DNA from 4 places in the Streptacidiphilus sp. MAP12-33 genome. Region 2 is predicted to be linked to each of the others. Evidence: riboswitches for the same ligand, from Rfam matches in the RefSeq annotation. Region 2 holds a riboswitch; each other region holds the start of a gene.

Region 1 (4,162 bases), on a different contig from region 2:
AGTCAGCTCGACCACGCTCTCGGCCGGTCCGCCGAGGTCGGCGGCGACGACGAGGCGTCGACGCAGGCCCGGCATGGCCGCGAGTGCCGCGCCGAGCTCGGCGGGTCCGGCACCGGGCGCGGTGAGGACCGCGACCTTCCGCTGCGAGCGGCAGATGTTGAACGTGGGCCGCGGGTCGCGGCCGTGGGCGCTGACGACGACGGCGTCGTCCCAGGGCACGCCGAGGCGCGCGAAGGCGTGGGCGATGCTGCTCACGCCGGGGCGCACGTCGAGCGCGTCGGCGCCGAAGCGTTCGGCGAGGGCGCGGACGATGCCGAAGAACCCGGGGTCACCGGAGGCGAGGACGAGGACCCGGGCCTCCGGGTCCTTCGTCCGGAGGCCGGTGACGGCGTCGAGCGCGGGCGCGAGCGGACCGAGCGCCAGCGCCCGGTCCGCGGGCACGTGTGCCGCGTCGAGGTGGCGACGGGCGCCGAGCACCAGGTCGGCCTCACCGACGAGAGCACTGATCTCATCAGTGAGCGACGCACTGAGGACGCTGATCACTGCGAGCCGGGCTCGTTCGCCCCCGCCGTCCGCAGCTGCCGGCGCGCCGCACGGTCCGCCTTGCGGAAGGTGTGGAAGTGCCCCGGGTGGTAGAGGTGCGAGCGGGTGCCGTGGGCGCCCAGCGCGGGGCCGACCAGGAAGAGCGTGTGCTTCCACAGCCGGTGCTCCTTGACCGTCGCCTCCAGCGTGGCGATGGTGCAGGTCAGCAGCAGCTCCTCCGGCCAGGTCGCCTGGTACGCGACCACGACCGGCGTCTCGGGCACGTAGCCGCCCTCCAGCAGCTCCTCGACCAGCTGCTTGCTGCGGGCCGCCGAGAGGAAGATCGCCATCGTGGTGCCGTGGCGCGCGAACTCGCGCACCTCCTCGCCGGGCGGCATCGGCGTCTTGCCACCGCCCAGGCGGGTCAGGATCACGCTCTGCGCGACCTCCGGGATCGTCAGCTCCCGCTGCGCGATCGCGGCGACGGCCGCGAACGAGGAGACACCGGGAACGATCTCGGTGTCCAGACCGAGCTCGCGGCAGCGGTCCAGCTGCTCCTGCACGGCGCCCCACAGCGACGGGTCGCCGGAGTGGATCCTGGCCACCTTCGTGCCGTCCTGCGCGGCCCGCCCGTAGACGTCGAGCACGGCCTCCATCGGGATCAGCGAGGAGTCGAGGATCTCCGCACCCTCGCGGGCGTGCTGGAGCACCTCCTCCTGGACCAGGCTGGCTGCCCAGATCACCACGTCCGCCTCGGCGATGGCGCGGGCGGCGCGGAAGGTGAGCAGATCGGCGGCGCCCGGACCGGCGCCGACGAAGGTGACCCTGCCGCGGCTCTCGAGACTCGTGTCGCTCACAGCTTTCCCCCTCGGCCTTCGCGGCGCACCGGTGCGATCAGCGTGGACAGATACGGCAGTTCGGCGGGCAGCGGGGTCCCGGCGGCGCTGACCTGCTCGTCCGTCAGGCCCAGCGCGGCGCCCCACACGGCGTCGGCCTCCCGGCCGGAGTCGCGCAGCGCGGCGGCGACCTGCTCGGCGAATCGGCCGAACTTGTAGGCGACGACCGTGCCGGGGCCGGCCAGGGCCTCCTTCAGCACCTCGGCGCCGGCGGTGACGGGCACCAGGGTCAGCGGCTCGGTGCCCTCGGCGAGGACCGTGCCGCTTCGGGAGGCGAGGTCCTGCATCGCGGTGATCCCCGGGACCGTCTCGACCGTCAGGTCCTCGACCAGCTCCCGCAGCGTGTGCGCGAGGTAGGTGAAGGTGGAGTACACGTTCGGGTCGCCGATCGTCGCGAAGGCGACCGTCCCTCCGTCGCGCTCGCGCAGCAGCTCGGCGACCCGCGCGCCGGCCGCGTCCCACGCGGCCTCGCGCCGGGCCCGGTCCTCGCGCTCGTTCAGGGCGAACACCACCCGCACGATCTTCGCGGAGTCGGCGTGGTGCCGGACGGTGGCCTCGGCGCGCCCGAGCTCGCCGGTGTCCATGACCGGGACGACCACGGCGTCCGCCTCGCGGAGCACGCGTACGGCTTTGACGGTGACGAGTTCCGGATCACCCGGGCCCATGCCCACGCCGACCAGGCGTGGGCCAGACGCGCGTTCGCGCACGGCAGCAGTCCTCACTCGGGGTCCGCGCCCCGGCTCGTGGTGACGGCGGCCAGAGTTCCTGGCTCACGGGACGGCCTCGCCGTTCCCGCTGACAGTGGCGGGACCGCGCCGGAATCGCACCGGACTTCCTCGTCATTGCCGCCGTTGAATCAAACGGGCACCGCCCGTTCTTCTTGGGTCGTGAAATCCCACCATGCTGCGCGTATGGCAGTCAACCGGACCACTTGTGGGCTGAACCACGTCCCGTGACGCTCAGTCGCGGAGGTCGCCGTCCACGTAGACCCAGGCGCCGTCCTCGCGGCGGAAGCGGCTGTTCTCGTGGAGGACGCCGCTCGCGCGGCCCTCGCGGAAGTGCGCGCGGAACTCGACCGTGCCCTGCTGGTGGAACGGGCCGCCCTCGGTCGTGGTCACGATCTCCAGGCGCTCCCAGCGGAGCTCGGGCTCCAGGTCGATCGCCGGCGGGCGCGTCTCGGGGGCCCAGGTGCGCAGCAGGTAGGGGACGTTCCGCTCGGCGAAGGCCGAGAAGCGGGAACGCATCAGGGCCTCGGCGGTCGGGGCCTGGGCGTTGCCCGCGTGGAAGGGGGCGCAGCAGAAGGCGTACGGGCGGCCGGTGCCGCAGGGGCAGAGGGCGGTGCGGGTCATGAGGTCATTCTGCCGCGTGGGCACGGGCCTGCCGCACGAGGCGGAGGGCGACGGAGGGTGCGGCGGTCCAGTGCAGGTGGAGGTAGGAGGCGTGGAGGGTGGGCGAGGTGAAGCCCTCGGTGGTGAGGGTGCCGTCGTGGCCGCGCCAGCCCCAGGCGGGGGCCGGTCCCGCACCAGGAGTGGTGCGGGTGCGGTGGAACTCGTGGCCCGGCAGACGCAGGCCCGCCGGGGCGAGCGGGCTGTCGGAGAGGGCCACGGCCTCGCGGTAGCCGAGGGTCAGTCGTGGCGACATCTCCGCCTCGGCGTCGACGACGCCGCACATCGGGCGGCCGTCGAGGGTGCGGCAGAGGTAGAGCAGGCCGGCGCACTCCGCCGCGATCGGTGCTCCGGACGCCGCGAGAGCGGTGATCTCGTCGCGGAGCGCCTGGTTGGCGGAGAGCTCGGAGGCGTAGACCTCGGGGAAGCCGCCGCCGATGACCAGCGCGGACGCGCGCTCGGGCAGCTTCTCGTCGTGCAACGGGTCGAAGGAGACCACCTCCGCCCCGGCGGCGGTGAGCAGCTCCGCGTTCTCGGCGTAGGAGAAGGAGAAGGCAGCACCGCCCGCCAACGCGATCACGGGACGCGGCTGTGACGCGTGCTCAGGATCGAGAGCACCGATCTCCTCCAACGGATCCCACGGCAGGTCCGGCAGGGCGGGCGCGCTGCGGGCCAGCGCCAGCAGCGCGTCCAGGTCCACCCCGGCGGCCACCAGCTCGCCCATCGCGCGGACGGCGTCGAGCGCCGCCGCGTCCCGCTCCACCGCCGGCACCAGCCCCAGGTGCCGCGACGGCGTCGCCACCGCCCCGGAACGCCGCAGCGCGCCCAGCACCGGCACGCCGCCGCCCTCCTCCAGCGCCTCCCGCAGCAGCGCCTCGTGCCGGTCCGAGGCCACCCGGTTCAGGATCACCCCGCCGAGCCGCACCTGCGGGTCCCACGAGGCGAAGCCGTGCACCAGCGCCGCCACCGACCGGCTCTGCGAGGAGCCGTCCACGACCAGCACCACCGGCGCCCGCAGCAGCTTCGCGACATGCGCCGTCGAGGCCAGCTCGCCCCGCCCGCCGGCGCCGTCGAACAGCCCCATGACGCCCTCGACGACCGCCACGTCCGCGCCCACCGCCCCGTGCAGGAACAGCGGCGCGACACGCTCCGGGCCGCTCAGGAAGGCGTCCAGGTTGCGGCCCGGACGCCCCGTCGCCAGCGCGTGGTAGCCGGGGTCGATGTAGTCCGGCCCCACCTTGTGCGGCGAGACGGACAGGCCCCGCGCCGTGAGCGCGGCCATCAGGCCGGTCGCCACGGTCGTCTTGCCCGTGCCCGAGGCGGGCGCGGCCAGGACGACGCGCGGCACGGCCGTCACCA
Region 2 (4,162 bases):
GCTCGCCGCCGGAGAGCTGGGCGAGGCGGCGGCCGGCGAAGGAGGTGAGGTCGAGCTCGTCCAGGGTGCGCGCGGCGGTCTCGCGGTCACGGTCGCCCGGGCTCGCGAGGTATCCCAGATGCGGCGTGCGACCCAGCAGCACGTAGTCGCGGACCGTCATGTCCGGCGGCAGCAGCGGCGCCTGCGGGACGTAGGCGATCAGGCGGGCCCGCTCACGGGTGCGCAGGGCGCTGACGTCGGTGCCGTCCACCAGGACGGTGCCCCGGTGCGGGATCAGGCCGGCGACGGCGCGCAGCGCGGTCGACTTGCCCGCGCCGTTCGGGCCGATCAGGGCGAGCCAGCCGCCCTGGGCCACAGCACCGGAGAGCTCCCGCACCACGGGGGTGCGGTCCAGGTCGACGTCCAGGCCGGACAGCTCCAGGCCGGACAGCTCCGGACCGTCGGCGTGCGCGCTCATGTGCGCACCGACCGGGTGGAGCGCAGGATCCAGACGAACGCCGGGGAGCCGATCAGCGCGGTGACGACGCCGATGGGCAGTTCGGCCGGGGAGACGACGGTGCGCGCGAGCGTGTCGGCCAGCACCAGGAACCCCGCCCCGTACAGCAGCGACAGCGGCAGCACGATCCGGTAGGAGGGGCCCGCGAGACGGCGGACCGCGTGCGGAACGACGAGGCCGACGAAGCCGATCAGGCCGCTGACCGCGACCGCACTCGCGGCGGCCAGCGCGCACGCGGCCACGACGGTCAGCCGGATCCGGCCGGGGTGCAGCCCGAGCGAACGGGCCTCCTCGTCGCCGACGGACAGCACGTCCAGGTGACGGCCGTGCAGCAGCACCAGCACGGTGGCGACCGCGAGGTAGGGCAGGATCTGGGCGCTCTGGTGCCAGGTGGCGGCGGACAGGGAGCCCAGCAGCCAGGAGTAGACCTGCTGGATGTCCTGGGTGGAGCGTTGCAGCACGTACGTCTGCACGGCGGTGAGGAACATCGAGACGGCGAGCCCGGACAGCAGCAGCGTCGCCGTTCCGGGCCCGCCGCTGGCTCCGGCGAGGTAGGCGAAGGCGACTCCGGCGAGCGAGCCGAGGAACGCCGCGAGCGGCAGGGCCTGTGCGTCGGCCCCGCCCATGGCCACGATGGCGACGGTCGCGCCGAGCCCCGCGCCCGCCGAGGCGCCGAGCAGCGAGGAGTCGACCAGGGGGTTGCGGAACACGCCCTGGTACCCCGCGCCGGAGAGCGACAGCGCGCCGCCGACCAGCGCCGCCAGGACCACCCGGGGCAAGCGGATCTGGAAGAGCACCGCCTGGTCCAGCGGGCTGAGCCCGCCGGACAGGTGCACGAACGGCAGCCGGTCGAGCAGTGCGGCGCCGGTGGCGAGCGGATTGAGGTCCGCCGCCCCGACCATGGCGCCCAGCAGCACCGCGGCGGCCAGGAAGACCACCGCGACGCCGTAGGCGCGTGCCGTGCGTCCGCGCACCCTGGCCCGCCTCACCCTCGTCGGCCGCTCGGGGTCACTTGGTGGGCGCCTTCTCGACCGCCGCGGCGATCTCGGCGACCAGCTCGGGCAGTCGCGGGCCCCAGCGGGAGGCCACGTCGTCGTTCAGGCCGACGACCTGACTGTTCTTCACCGCCGGGATCCCCGACCAGCCCGGGCGGGCGGCGACGACCGCCGGGCTCTGCCCGCCGTCGGCGGCCTCGTTGTCGCCCAGGAAGATGATCTGCGGCTGCGCCTTGACGACGTACTCGGCGGACAGCTGCGGGTAGCCGCCGTCGGCGGCCTTGTCCGCCGCGTCGGCGATGTTCTTCAGGCCGAACAGGGAGACGACCTGGCCGACGAAGGTCTTCGACGTGGCCGAGTAGTACGGGTTGGCGCTCAGCTCCCAGTAGTAGCCGAGGTTCGGGTGCGCGGCGCCCGCCTTCGCGACCGTCGCGGCGATCTGCGTCTTCATCCCGGCGACGGTGGCGGCGGCCTTGTCGGCGTGGCCGGTGGCCTGGCCGATCTGCTCGATCTGCGTGTAGGCGTCGTCGAGCGTGGCCGCGGCCGGCTCGATCATGACCGGGACGCCGAGCTTTCGCAGGCTCGCGACGAGGCCGCCGGAGTCCTGCGAGGCGACGACCAGGTCCGGGCTGTACTTGACGATCGCCTCGACGTTCGGCGTCAGCCCGCTGAGGCTGGTGACCGGTGCGCCCTTGGGGTAGTCGGACGTCGAGTCCACCGCGACGACCTGGCTGCCCGCGCCCACCGCGTACAGGTCCTCGGTCGCGGTCGGCGACAGCGAGACGATGTGCTTGGGCTGGTCCTTGACGGTGACCTTGCCGTTCGACGGCGTCACCGTGACCGGGAACGCGGCGGCCGCGGCCGAGGACGCGCCCGTCGACGCGGACGGGGCGGCGGAACCCGAAGTACCCGAGCCCGACGAACCGCAGCCGGCGACGGCGGCCAACGCAGCGATCGCCGCGGCTGCCGTCGCAACAGAGCGGACCAGCGGTCGCTGTGCCATGTGCTACTTCCTGCCGTGAGGGAGGGAAGAAGCCAACCCGGCGACCGGCCGCGCACGAAGGCGCACCCTGAGCAGACGGATCGCCCTTCCCACGAGGGTCGATGTCGTAGCGCGGCAGGAGGCGACCTGGCTCGGGCCGCCCGTCGGGCGGCCCTCACAGTTGCGGGACAGCGCCGGAATGGCCCGCGTTCCCGCGGGCGTCACCGGCTTCGCTGCCTGTCGTGCCACCGGAAACCTGCAAGCCTGCGCAGATTTCCGGTCGGGCGCAGACTAGCACGTCAGGCGGGGTCGGCCTGCTTCCAGCGGCGCTCCACCCGGGCCAGGCGCCAGTACCCGATGGCGCAGGCCCAGACGACCACGAAGAGGCCGACGATGACGAAGCCGACGTTGTTGAGGTCGACGTCCGAGATCCAGCCGGTGACCGGGTCGGTCAGGTTCAGCTGGTCGTGCAGGATGCCGACGAGCTCGATGGTGCCGATCAGGAAGGCGACGGCGATCGAGAGCCCGGTGATGGTGAGGTTGTAGTAGACCTTGCGGACCGGGTTGGCGAACGCCCAGTGGTAGGCGAAGTTCATGAACGTGCCGTCGAGGGTGTCGAACAGGCTCATGCCCGAGGCGAAGAGCAGCGGCAGGCAGACGATCGCGTACCAGGGCAGGCCGGCGGCCGCGCCGGAGCCGGCCATCACCATCAGGGTGACCTCGGTCGCGGTGTCGAAGCCGATGCCGAACAGCAGGCCGATCGGGAACATCTGCCCCGGACGGGTGATGGACTTCGTCAGCCGGCCCAGGACGCGGTTCATGAAGCCCCGGCTGTCGAGGTGCTTCTCCAGCTCGTGCTCGTCGAACTGCCCGGCGCGCATCGCCGTGAAGACCTTCCAGATGCCCAGCAGGGCCACCAGGTTGAGCGCGGCGATCAGGTAGAGGAAGCTCCCGGAGGCCAATGTGCTGACGGTGCCCAGCTCGTGACGGGCGCTGGAGTTGTCGTTCGTCAGCGTCGTCGCCAGCCGCACCCCGCCGGCGATGCCCGCGGCCAGCAGGATCACGATCGACGAGTGGCCGAGGGCGAACCAGAAGCCCACGGAGATCGGGCGCTTGCCGTCGGCCATGAGCTTGCGGGTGGTGTTGTCGATCGCGGCGATGTGGTCGGCGTCGAAGGCGTGCCGCATGCCCAGGGTGTAGGCGGTCACGCCCAGGCCGAGGCCGAACACCTGGGTGCCGACCTTGTAGTGATGGGGCGCCACCATCACGGCGAGGATGCCGAAACCGACGACGTGCATCACCGCGATCACGGCCAGCAGCGCACCGGTGCGCCACCAGTCTCTTCTCTCCCAGCGCAGGACGGGGGTCGCGGGTATCGCCGCGGTGAGCGTCGGGGAAGAGTTTTCGGGCAGGGTCATCCAAGGCCAGCCTCTCCAGCACCTCGTGGAATGGTCACAATGCGTGCCGTGGCCGGTCTCCTGGCTGACGGGGGCTGCCGCCCTTGCTTCTGGCCTTCCCAGGCGCTGACGCGCCCAGTGACCTCCGGCGACCGCTGACGGCCGCGGGAAACGAAACGAGGACTTCCCGATCACAGTGGCGAGGGCCGCTCCGGATTCGTACCGGTCTTCCCGAACACCACGGCAGCGACCACCCTAGGGCTGATCGCAAACCCCCACAAGCCTGCACAGG
Region 3 (4,162 bases), on a different contig from region 2:
CGCTTCTGCGGCTACGGCGCCTCCGGGCGCAACGGCGGCTGGCTGTACAACGGCTTCGCGGGGCGCTCGGTCTTCGCCAAGCGCTACGGCAAGGCGCGCGCGATCGCGATGCAGCAGGCCATGAACGGCGCCGTGGACGAGGTGCTGCACGTCTGCGCGACGGAGGACATCGAGGCCGACCAGGTCAAGGGCGGCGTCCTGGAGGTCGCCCGCACGCCCGCGCAGGTCGAGCGCCTGGACGCGTTCGTCGCCGGCGAGCACTCCTACGGCGAGAAGGACGTCCAGCGGCTGACGGCGGCGGAGGCCGCCGAGCGGATCGGCGTCGACGGCGCGCTGGGCGCGAGTTGGACCCCGCACGGCGCGCGGATCCAGCCCGCCAAGCTGGTGCTGGGCCTCGCGGCAGCGGCGGAGCGACTGGGCGTCAAGATCTACGAGCAGACCACGGTCACCGAGATCCACCCCGCGCAGGGCGCGGCCCCCGCCCGCGCGGTCACCACGCACGGCACCGTCTCGGCCACGTTCGTGCTGCGCTGCACCGAGGGCTTCACCGCCAACCTGCAGGGCGAGAAGCGCTCCTGGCTGCCGATGAACTCCTCGATGATCGTCACCGCGCCGCTGCCCGCGTCGTTCTGGGACGCGGTGGGCTGGGACGGCCGCGAGACCCTCGGCGACTTCGCGCACGCGTACATGTACGCGCAGCGCACGGCCGACGACCGGATCGCGCTCGGCGGACGTGGCGTCCCCTACCGCTTCGGCTCGCGCACGGACAACGACGGCTCGACCCAGGCGAAGACGATCGCGCAGCTCACCGAGATCCTCACGGCGTTCTTCCCGGCGGCGCGGGGCGTGGCGATCGACCAGGCCTGGTCGGGCGTGCTGGGCGTGCCGCGCGACTGGTGCTCCACGGTCGCGGTCGACCCCGCGACCGGCCTCGGCTGGGCCGGCGGCTACGTCGGCAGCGGCGTCACCACGACGAACCTCGCGGCGCGGACGCTGCGCGACCTGGTGCTCGGCCAGCACACCGAGCTGACGGCGCTGCCGTGGGTGGACCACAAGGTCCGCAAGTGGGAGCCGGAGCCGTTCCGCTGGATCGGCGTCCACGGGATGTACGCGGCGTACCACTTCGCCGACGCCCAGGAGCGCGGTGGGCGCGCTCACACCTCCCCGGTGGCGAAGGTGGCGGACGTCATCTCCGGTCGGCACTAGGCACTGTCCAGGGGCGCGAGGCTCTGGGGGTTTCCCCCCAACGTGCAGATGTGACCCTTTTGTCGGATTCTGTTGGAGGGACGGATCGGGGTCCGTCCAGGCCGCAGCAGCATTCGACACCTTGGGGTGCCCATGTCTGTCATCTTGTGCCTGCTTGTCGCCCCGCTGGGACTCTTCCTGATCCTCGGTCTCTCCTGGTTCGAGGACCACGTCCTCCGTCCGCCGGCGAGCCCCGCCGACCAGGCCCTGCAGAAGGCCGTCGAACTCCTCAACAAGCCCCGCTCCTGACCCTCTCCGGCGGGGCCGGTTGACGCTGCCTCCGGCGACATGGTGGGATCTTTACGCCAATCGGAGGCAAGGAGAGGAAGCCGGTGCGAATCCGGCGCGGTCCCGCCACTGTCACCGGGGAGCACCTGCGAACAACGGCCACGGCGGCACGACGCTGCTGGAAGGCCCGCCGGTGCGTCGATCCGGAAGCCAGGAGACTCTCGCCTCCGGATCGTCGATCCAGGGCGCGGACCCTGAGTGAGGACACGCACCGGTGCGCATCAGCACCATGCGCGCAAGCGCATTCGCGTTCGGGGCCGTGGTGGGCTACACCGCCGACGCCGTGTTCGGCGACCCTCGACGCGGTCATCCCGTAGCAGGCTTCGGGCGGTTCGCAAGCGCGCTGGAGGGCCGCCTCTACGGCGACCACCGGGGCGCGGGCGCGGCGTTCACCGCCGTCGCCGTCGGCTCCGTCGCCGCCACCGCGCTGCTCGCGCAGCGCGCCTCCCGCCGGTCGGCCGCCGCGCAGGCGGCGCTCGCCGCCGCCGCGACGTGGACCGTGCTCGGCGGCGCGTCCCTGACGCGCGAGGCGCGCGTCATCGCGGGGGCGCTGGAGCGCGGGGACGTGGAGGCGGCGCGCGAGCGCCTGCCGCACCTGTGCGGACGCGACCCGAGCGCCCTCGACGCGCAGCAGCTCGCCCGCGCCGTGGTGGAGTCCGTCGCCGAGAACACCGCCGACGCCGTCGTCAACGCACTGACCTGGGGCGCCCTCGCCGGCGCGCCCGGACTGCTCGCCTTCCGTGCCGTCAACACCCTGGACGCGATGGTCGGGCACCGCAATCCGCGCCTGATCCGCTTCGGCTGGGCGTCGGCGCGGTTGGACGACGTCGCGGGCTGGCCGGGCGCGCGGCTGACCGCGCTGCTGGCCGTCGCGGCGAGCGGCGACAAGGGCCGCACCTGGCGGGTCTGGCGGCGGGACGCCGCCGCGCATCCGAGCCCGAACGCCGGGCACGCCGAGGCGGCCTTCGCGGGCGCGTTGGGCGTCCGCCTCGGGGGCACGCTCCAGTACGGGGAGAGAACGGAGAACCGTCCGGTGCTCGGGGCCGAGCTGCGGCCGGTCGCCGTGGCGGACGTGGAGCGCGCCTGCCGCCTCTCGCGCCGGGTGGGCGCACTGGCACTGGCCGCCACCGTCGCGGTGGCGCTGCTGAGGGGGGCTGTGAAGTGAGCGGGGCGCTGCTGGTCGCCGGGACGACCTCGGACGCGGGCAAGAGCGTGGTCACGGCAGGCATCTGCCGCTGGCTGCGGCGTCAGGGCGTCAAGGTCGCGCCGTTCAAGGCGCAGAACATGTCACTGAACTCCTTCGTCACCCTCGACGGCGCCGAGATCGGCCGCGCGCAGGCGATGCAGGCGGCAGCGGCCGGAGTCGAGCCGGAGGCGGCGATGAACCCGGTCCTGCTCAAGCCCGGCGGGGACGGGCGCAGCCAGGTCGTCGTGCTGGGCAAGCCCGTCGCCGAGGTCGGCGCGCTGGACTACCGCGAGCGCAAGCCCGCGCTGCTGCGGATCGCCCTGGACTGCCTGGCCGACCTGCGCGACCGCCACGACGTGGTGATCTGCGAGGGCGCCGGCTCCCCCGCCGAGATCAACCTGCGGGACGGCGACATCGCCAACATGGGCCTCACCGTCGCCGCCGACCTGCCGGTCGTGGTGGTCGGCGACATCGACCGGGGCGGCGTGTTCGCCGCCATGTTCGGCACGCTGGCGCTGCTCTCGGCCGAGGACCAGGCGCACATCGGCGGCTGGCTGGTGAACAAGTTCCGCGGCGACGCGCGGCTGCTCCAACCTGGTCTGGACATGCTGCGGCAGGTGACGCACCGTCCGGCGCTGGGCGTGCTGCCGATGCTGTCGGGCCTGTGGCTGGACGCCGAGGACTCGCTGGACCTGGCCGGGGTGATGGCGCGCGGCACCTCGGGACCGCCGGTCGGCGCGGACGTGCTGCGGGTCTCCGTCGTGCGGCTGCCCCGGCTGTCGAACTTCACCGACATCGACGCCCTCGCTCAGGAGCCCGGTGTGCTGGTCCGCTGGGCCACGCGGCCCGAGGAGCTGGCCGACGCCGACCTGGTGATCCTGCCCGGCACCCGCGCCACCGTCGCCGACCTGGCCTGGCTGCGCGAGCAGGGCCTGGACCGGGCCGTGGCCGAGCGGGCCGAGCGCGGACTGCCGGTGCTGGGCGTCTGCGGCGGCTACCAGATGCTCGCGCGGACGATCGACGACCGCTTCGAGTCCAAGCAGGGCGAGGTCGACGGCCTCGGGCTGCTGCCCGTGCGGATCGCCTTCGCGCGGGAGAAGACCCTCGCCAGGCCCGTCGGCACCGGCTACGGCGAGACCGTGCACGGGTACGAGATCCACCACGGCGTGGCGAGCGTCGAGGGCGGCGAGAGCTGGCTGGACGGCTGCCGCGCGGGCTCGGTCTGGGGCACCACCTGGCACGGCGCGCTGGAGAACGACGGCTTCCGCCGCGCCTTCCTGCGCGACGTCGCCGCGGCGGCCGGACGCGCCTTCGTCCCCGCGCCCGACACCTGCTTCGAGGCCGCCCGCGAGGAGCGGCTGGACCGGCTCGGCGACCTGATCGCCGAGCACGCCGACACCGACGCGCTGTGGCGGCTGATCGAGGGCGGCGCCCCGCAGGGCC
Region 4 (4,162 bases), on a different contig from region 2:
CGCGGCCAGGTCGATCAGCGCGCGCTGCGGGAGCTCCCAGGCGGTGCGGTAGAGGCGCTTGTACTCCTCCGGCAGGTCGGTGATCTCCTGGGCGGAGCCGTTGCCCTCGCGCAGCTCCTCGCGGGTGATCGCGTTCCACAGGCCCAGGCGCTTGAGGTCCGCCACCAGGTACGGGTTGACCTGAAGGAACTCGCCCGACAGCGTCTCGCGCTTGAAGAGGTTGGAGACCTGCGGCTCGATGCACTCGTACACGCCTGCGATCGACGCGATGGTCGCGGTCGGGGCGACGGCGAGCAGCAGCGCGTTGCGCAGGCCGGTGGTGGCGACACGGGCACGCAGCGCGTCCCAGCGGGCCGGCCACTGGGTGGTCACCGGGAAGTGGTCGATGTGGAGCTCGCCGCGGGCGGCGCGCGTCTCGTCGTAGGCCTCGTGGCGGCCGAGGCGCTCGGCCAGGTCGCAGCTGGTCTCGTAGGCGGCCAGCATGATCCGCTCGGAGATCTTCGTCGAGAGCGCCTTGGCCTCGGCGGAGTCGAACTCCAGCCGCAGCTTGAAGAAGACGTCCTGGAGACCCATCATGCCCAGGCCCACCGGGCGCCAGCGGGAGTTGGACGTCCCGGCCTCGGGGGTCGGGTAGAAGTTGATGTCGATGACCCGGTCGAGGAAGGTCACCGCGGTGCGGACGGTCGCGTCGAGGCGCTCCCAGTCGATCTCGCCGTGTCCGTCCACGAACGCGCCGAGGTTGACCGAGCCGAGGTTGCAGACGGCGGTCTCGGAGTCGTCGGTGACCTCGAGGATCTCGGTGCACAGGTTGGAGGAGTGGACCGTGCGGCCGGGCAGCGCGGTCTGGTTGGCGGCGCGGTTGGAGGCGTCCTTGAAGGTCATCCAGCCGTTGCCGGTCTGCGCGAGGGTGCGCATCATCCGGGCGTAGAGGGTGCGGGCCGCGATGGTGCGGACGGCCTTGCCGGCCTGCTCGGCCTTGACGTAGGCGGCGTCGAACTCGGCGCCCCACAGGTCGACCAGCTCGGGCACGTCGCCGGGGGAGAAGAGCGACCACTCGGTGTCGGCGTCGACGCGGCGCATGAACTCGTCCGGGATCCAGTGCGCCAGGTTGAGGTTGTGGGTGCGGCGCGCCTCCTCACCGGTGTTGTCGCGCAGCTCGAGGAACTCCTCGATGTCCGCGTGCCAGGTCTCCAGGTAGACGCAGGCCGCGCCCTTGCGGCGACCGCCCTGGTTGACGGCGGCGACGGAGGCGTCGAGCGTGCGCAGGAACGGGACGATGCCGTTCGACTGGCCGTTGGTGCCGCGGATCAGCGACCCGCGGGAGCGGACGCGGGAGTAGGACAGGCCGATGCCGCCGGCGTGCTTGGACAGGCGGGCGATCTGCGCGTAGCGGCTGTAGATCGAGTCCAGCTCGTCGAGCGGGGAGTCCAGCAGGTAGCAGGAGGACATCTGCGGGTGCCGGGTGCCGGAGTTGAACAGCGTCGGCGAGCTGGGCAGGTAGTCCAGGCGGCTCATCAGCCGGTACAGCTCGGCGACCTCCGCGACGGACGCGGCGTCGCCGCCGACCTCCAGGCCGCAGGCCACGCGCAGCATGAACTGCTGCGGGGTCTCCACGACCTGGCGGGTGATCGGGTGGCGCAGCAGGTAGCGGGAGTAGACCGTGCGCAGGCCGAAGTACTCGAAGCGGTCGTCGCCCTGCGGGTCGACGACGGCGTCGAGGGCGTCGGCGTGGGCGGCGACGAAGTCGGCGGTGGCGTCGCCGATCAGGCCCTCGCGGTGGCCGACGGCCACGGACGCGGCGAAGCAGGTGGCACCCTGCCCGGCGGCCTCCTCGCGGATCTCCTCGGCCAGCAGGCGCGCGGCGAGGCGCGAGTACTGCGGGTCCTCGGCGATGAGTGAGGCGGAGGCCTCCATGGCCAGGCCCCGCAGCTCGGCGTAGTCGGCCCTGGCGCTGCGGCCGCGCAGTGCGGCGGCGGCGACGCGGCCGGGGTCGACGGCGGGCAGGTCGACGGAGCGCTCGGTCAGGGTGACCAGCAGGGCGGTGCCGGGGGCGTCCCCGCCCGCGTCGGATCCGGGGGCGGATTCCCGTGCGGGCTGGGGCAGGGTGGGGACGGCGGTGTCCGTCATGTACGCGCTCGCTCCTCGTTGGCGGCCGGTGGCTGAGGGTGGTGCTCGGGTGCTCAGTCGGACCACGTGAGAAGGCAGGCGGAAGCAGGGCAGCATGAAGCCAACCCGTCGGCCCACCCACGAGGCCCGGCGTTGCGGCGCCCACGGCCGGGCAGGCCGGGGCGCGCTGACGGCAGGTCGTCGGACTCGCGGGCAGGCCCGATCCAGGCCGGATCGGCGCTCGCTCACCGTTGCGGGGCAGCCCCGGAATTCCACCGGGTTCCCCTGCGTCGACAGCGAGCATGAGCATACATCTAGGGGCGAGCGCGGCGCGCACCACCACATGTTGTGTCGTGCCGGGTGTGTCGCGTAGTCGTTCGACTACGCGGGCCCACCTGGGAGCGTCACGCAGGCGAGCCGTCCAGCTCCAGTGCGTAGGTGAAGAGATGGACCCCGGGGACGGGCGACCAGTCGCGATCGGGGGTGCGGACGAAGCCGAGGCGCTCGTAGATCCGGTGCGCGTAGGTCATCTGCCGCTGCGAGGACATGACGATGCGCGGCAGCTCCAGCTCCCGTGCGCGGGCGATGACGGCGTGGACCATCAGTTCGCCGATGCCGCGTCCGCGGGCCGTCGGCTCCGGGGAGACGGCCAGCATCCGGAACTCGCCCTCGCGGCCGTGTGCGAGGTCCGCGTACGGGGAGCCGGGCGGGGCGAAGGTGACCGAGCCGAGCACTGCTCCGTTCTCCTCGTCCACGGCGACCATCAGCTCCGCCTTCTCGGCCCGGTCCCGGGGGTCGCGCAGCAGCTTGGCGTAGTCGCCGTCGCGCTCGGTGTGGCCGTCGGTGATGAAGGCCTCGGCGACGAGGTGACCTGCGGCGTCGTATTCGGCGGGCTGGGCGGTGCGGACGATGATGCTCATCCCTGAAGTCTGCCTGACGCCTCCGGGGGGCTCGGGTGGGGGTCGCCGGAAGGCGCGACGGAGGGTGACGTGCCATGGTCGTTGAGTGATGAACGGGATGAGCCGGCGACGCGTCGGCGCTGTGGTGGCCGGAGCGATAGCCGCGGGAGCGTTGGCTGTGCTGCCCGTGTCGGCGGCACAGGCGGCACAGGCGGCACCGGCTCCCGCGTGCGCCGGGGCGGCCCGGTCGAACCCGGTGGCGGTGACCCTCGGCGGCGTCCGCTCCGCGTACCCGGTGGGCGGACCGTGGACGAGCATGCGGCTGACGCTGCGCAACCGCACCCGCGCCGTCTGCGGCCGGCTCGATCCGGTGCTGGTCTACGGCGCGCGCAACCGGACCCTGCGCCGCGACGCGGTCCGCCTGGAGACACTGACCGGCAACCGCTGGCGCGCCGTGCCGCTGCGGACGGCGCTGGGCGAGCTCACCGGCGCGGTCGGCCCGGCCCAGGGACTGCGGCTGCGCCCGGGCGCGTCGGTGACCCTCACGGTGCGCATGCGGTTCACCCGGAGCGCGCCGCGCGGGCAGTGGCTTTCCCTGGCCGTCGCATACGCCCCGATGGAGGCGAAGGGCACCAGCGTCGACTGGCCGGTCGGGGTGACGAACCCGGCGTACTTCCGGGTGGTCCCGGCGCGGCGCACGCATCGGGCCGCCTAGGTTCCGCCGAGGCCGCGCCGACCGCGCGGAGCGTCCCGCCGCTCAGCCCTCGGTCAGGTGCGGGCGGATGTTCCAGCAGTCCAGTGTGAGGGCTCCCTTCGCGTCGCGGAGCCAGCGGGTGACCGAGGTGTTGGCGACCGCGCCGTCACGGGCCAGGGTGGTGAGATCGGTCTCCTGGAGGTCGTCGATGACGTGCCGCAGCAGCATCACCACCGCGTCGTGGGCGACCACCAGGACGCGGCGGTCGGGTTCCGCCTCGTAGAGGTCGCGCAGCGCGCTGCGGACGCGCAGGGCGACGTCGGAGTGCGACTCGCCGCCCGGGGGGCGCCAGCGCAGTTCGCCGAGCAGACGGCGGCGGGCCGCCTCCTCGGGGTGGCGCAGCTCGATCGCCGCGGAGGTGAGCATCTCCAGCAGGCCCAGTTCGCGGTCGCGCAGACGTTCG

Evidence for each region. Region 2 has a riboswitch for cobalamin ahead of ABH931_RS33595 (ABC transporter substrate-binding protein). Riboswitches for the same ligand answer to the same signal wherever they lie in the genome.
Region 1: it holds a riboswitch for cobalamin, as region 2 does, so the genes downstream of both, cobI (precorrin-2 C(20)-methyltransferase) here and ABH931_RS33595 (ABC transporter substrate-binding protein) in region 2, are expected to answer to the same signal.
Region 3: it holds a riboswitch for cobalamin, as region 2 does, so the genes downstream of both, ABH931_RS15320 (cobalamin biosynthesis protein) here and ABH931_RS33595 (ABC transporter substrate-binding protein) in region 2, are expected to answer to the same signal.
Region 4: it holds a riboswitch for cobalamin, as region 2 does, so the genes downstream of both, ABH931_RS06440 (ribonucleoside-diphosphate reductase subunit alpha) here and ABH931_RS33595 (ABC transporter substrate-binding protein) in region 2, are expected to answer to the same signal.

The regions. Positions count from the first base shown of each region.
Region 1 covers NZ_JBGCCA010000013.1:81,393-85,554, forward strand. Annotated here, with positions in the region: gene cbiE (precorrin-6y C5,15-methyltransferase (decarboxylating) subunit CbiE) at 1-543, opposite strand, end outside; gene cobM (precorrin-4 C(11)-methyltransferase) at 540-1,379, opposite strand; gene cobI (precorrin-2 C(20)-methyltransferase) at 1,376-2,125, opposite strand; cobalamin riboswitch at 2,155-2,305, opposite strand; gene ABH931_RS15290 (YchJ family protein) at 2,378-2,767, opposite strand; gene ABH931_RS15295 (cobyrinate a,c-diamide synthase) at 2,772-4,160, opposite strand; gene cobO (cob(I)yrinic acid a,c-diamide adenosyltransferase) at 4,157-4,162, opposite strand, start outside.
Region 2 covers NZ_JBGCCA010000043.1:27,208-31,369, forward strand. Annotated here, with positions in the region: gene ABH931_RS33585 (ABC transporter ATP-binding protein) at 1-457, opposite strand, end outside; gene ABH931_RS33590 (FecCD family ABC transporter permease) at 454-1,470, opposite strand; gene ABH931_RS33595 (ABC transporter substrate-binding protein) at 1,505-2,494, opposite strand; cobalamin riboswitch at 2,597-2,748, opposite strand; gene ABH931_RS33600 (HoxN/HupN/NixA family nickel/cobalt transporter) at 2,773-3,891, opposite strand; cobalamin riboswitch at 3,924-4,140, opposite strand.
Region 3 covers NZ_JBGCCA010000013.1:92,019-96,180, reverse strand. Annotated here, with positions in the region: gene ABH931_RS15330 (NAD(P)/FAD-dependent oxidoreductase) at 1-1,206, shown strand, start outside; gene ABH931_RS15325 (hypothetical protein) at 1,339-1,494, shown strand; cobalamin riboswitch at 1,521-1,714, shown strand; gene ABH931_RS15320 (cobalamin biosynthesis protein) at 1,763-2,698, shown strand; gene ABH931_RS15315 (cobyric acid synthase) at 2,695-4,162, shown strand, end outside.
Region 4 covers NZ_JBGCCA010000004.1:113,090-117,251, reverse strand. Annotated here, with positions in the region: gene ABH931_RS06440 (ribonucleoside-diphosphate reductase subunit alpha) at 1-2,127, opposite strand, end outside; cobalamin riboswitch at 2,281-2,462, opposite strand; gene ABH931_RS06435 (GNAT family N-acetyltransferase) at 2,511-3,026, opposite strand; gene ABH931_RS06430 (hypothetical protein) at 3,124-3,720, shown strand; gene ABH931_RS06425 (histidine phosphatase family protein) at 3,763-4,162, opposite strand, start outside.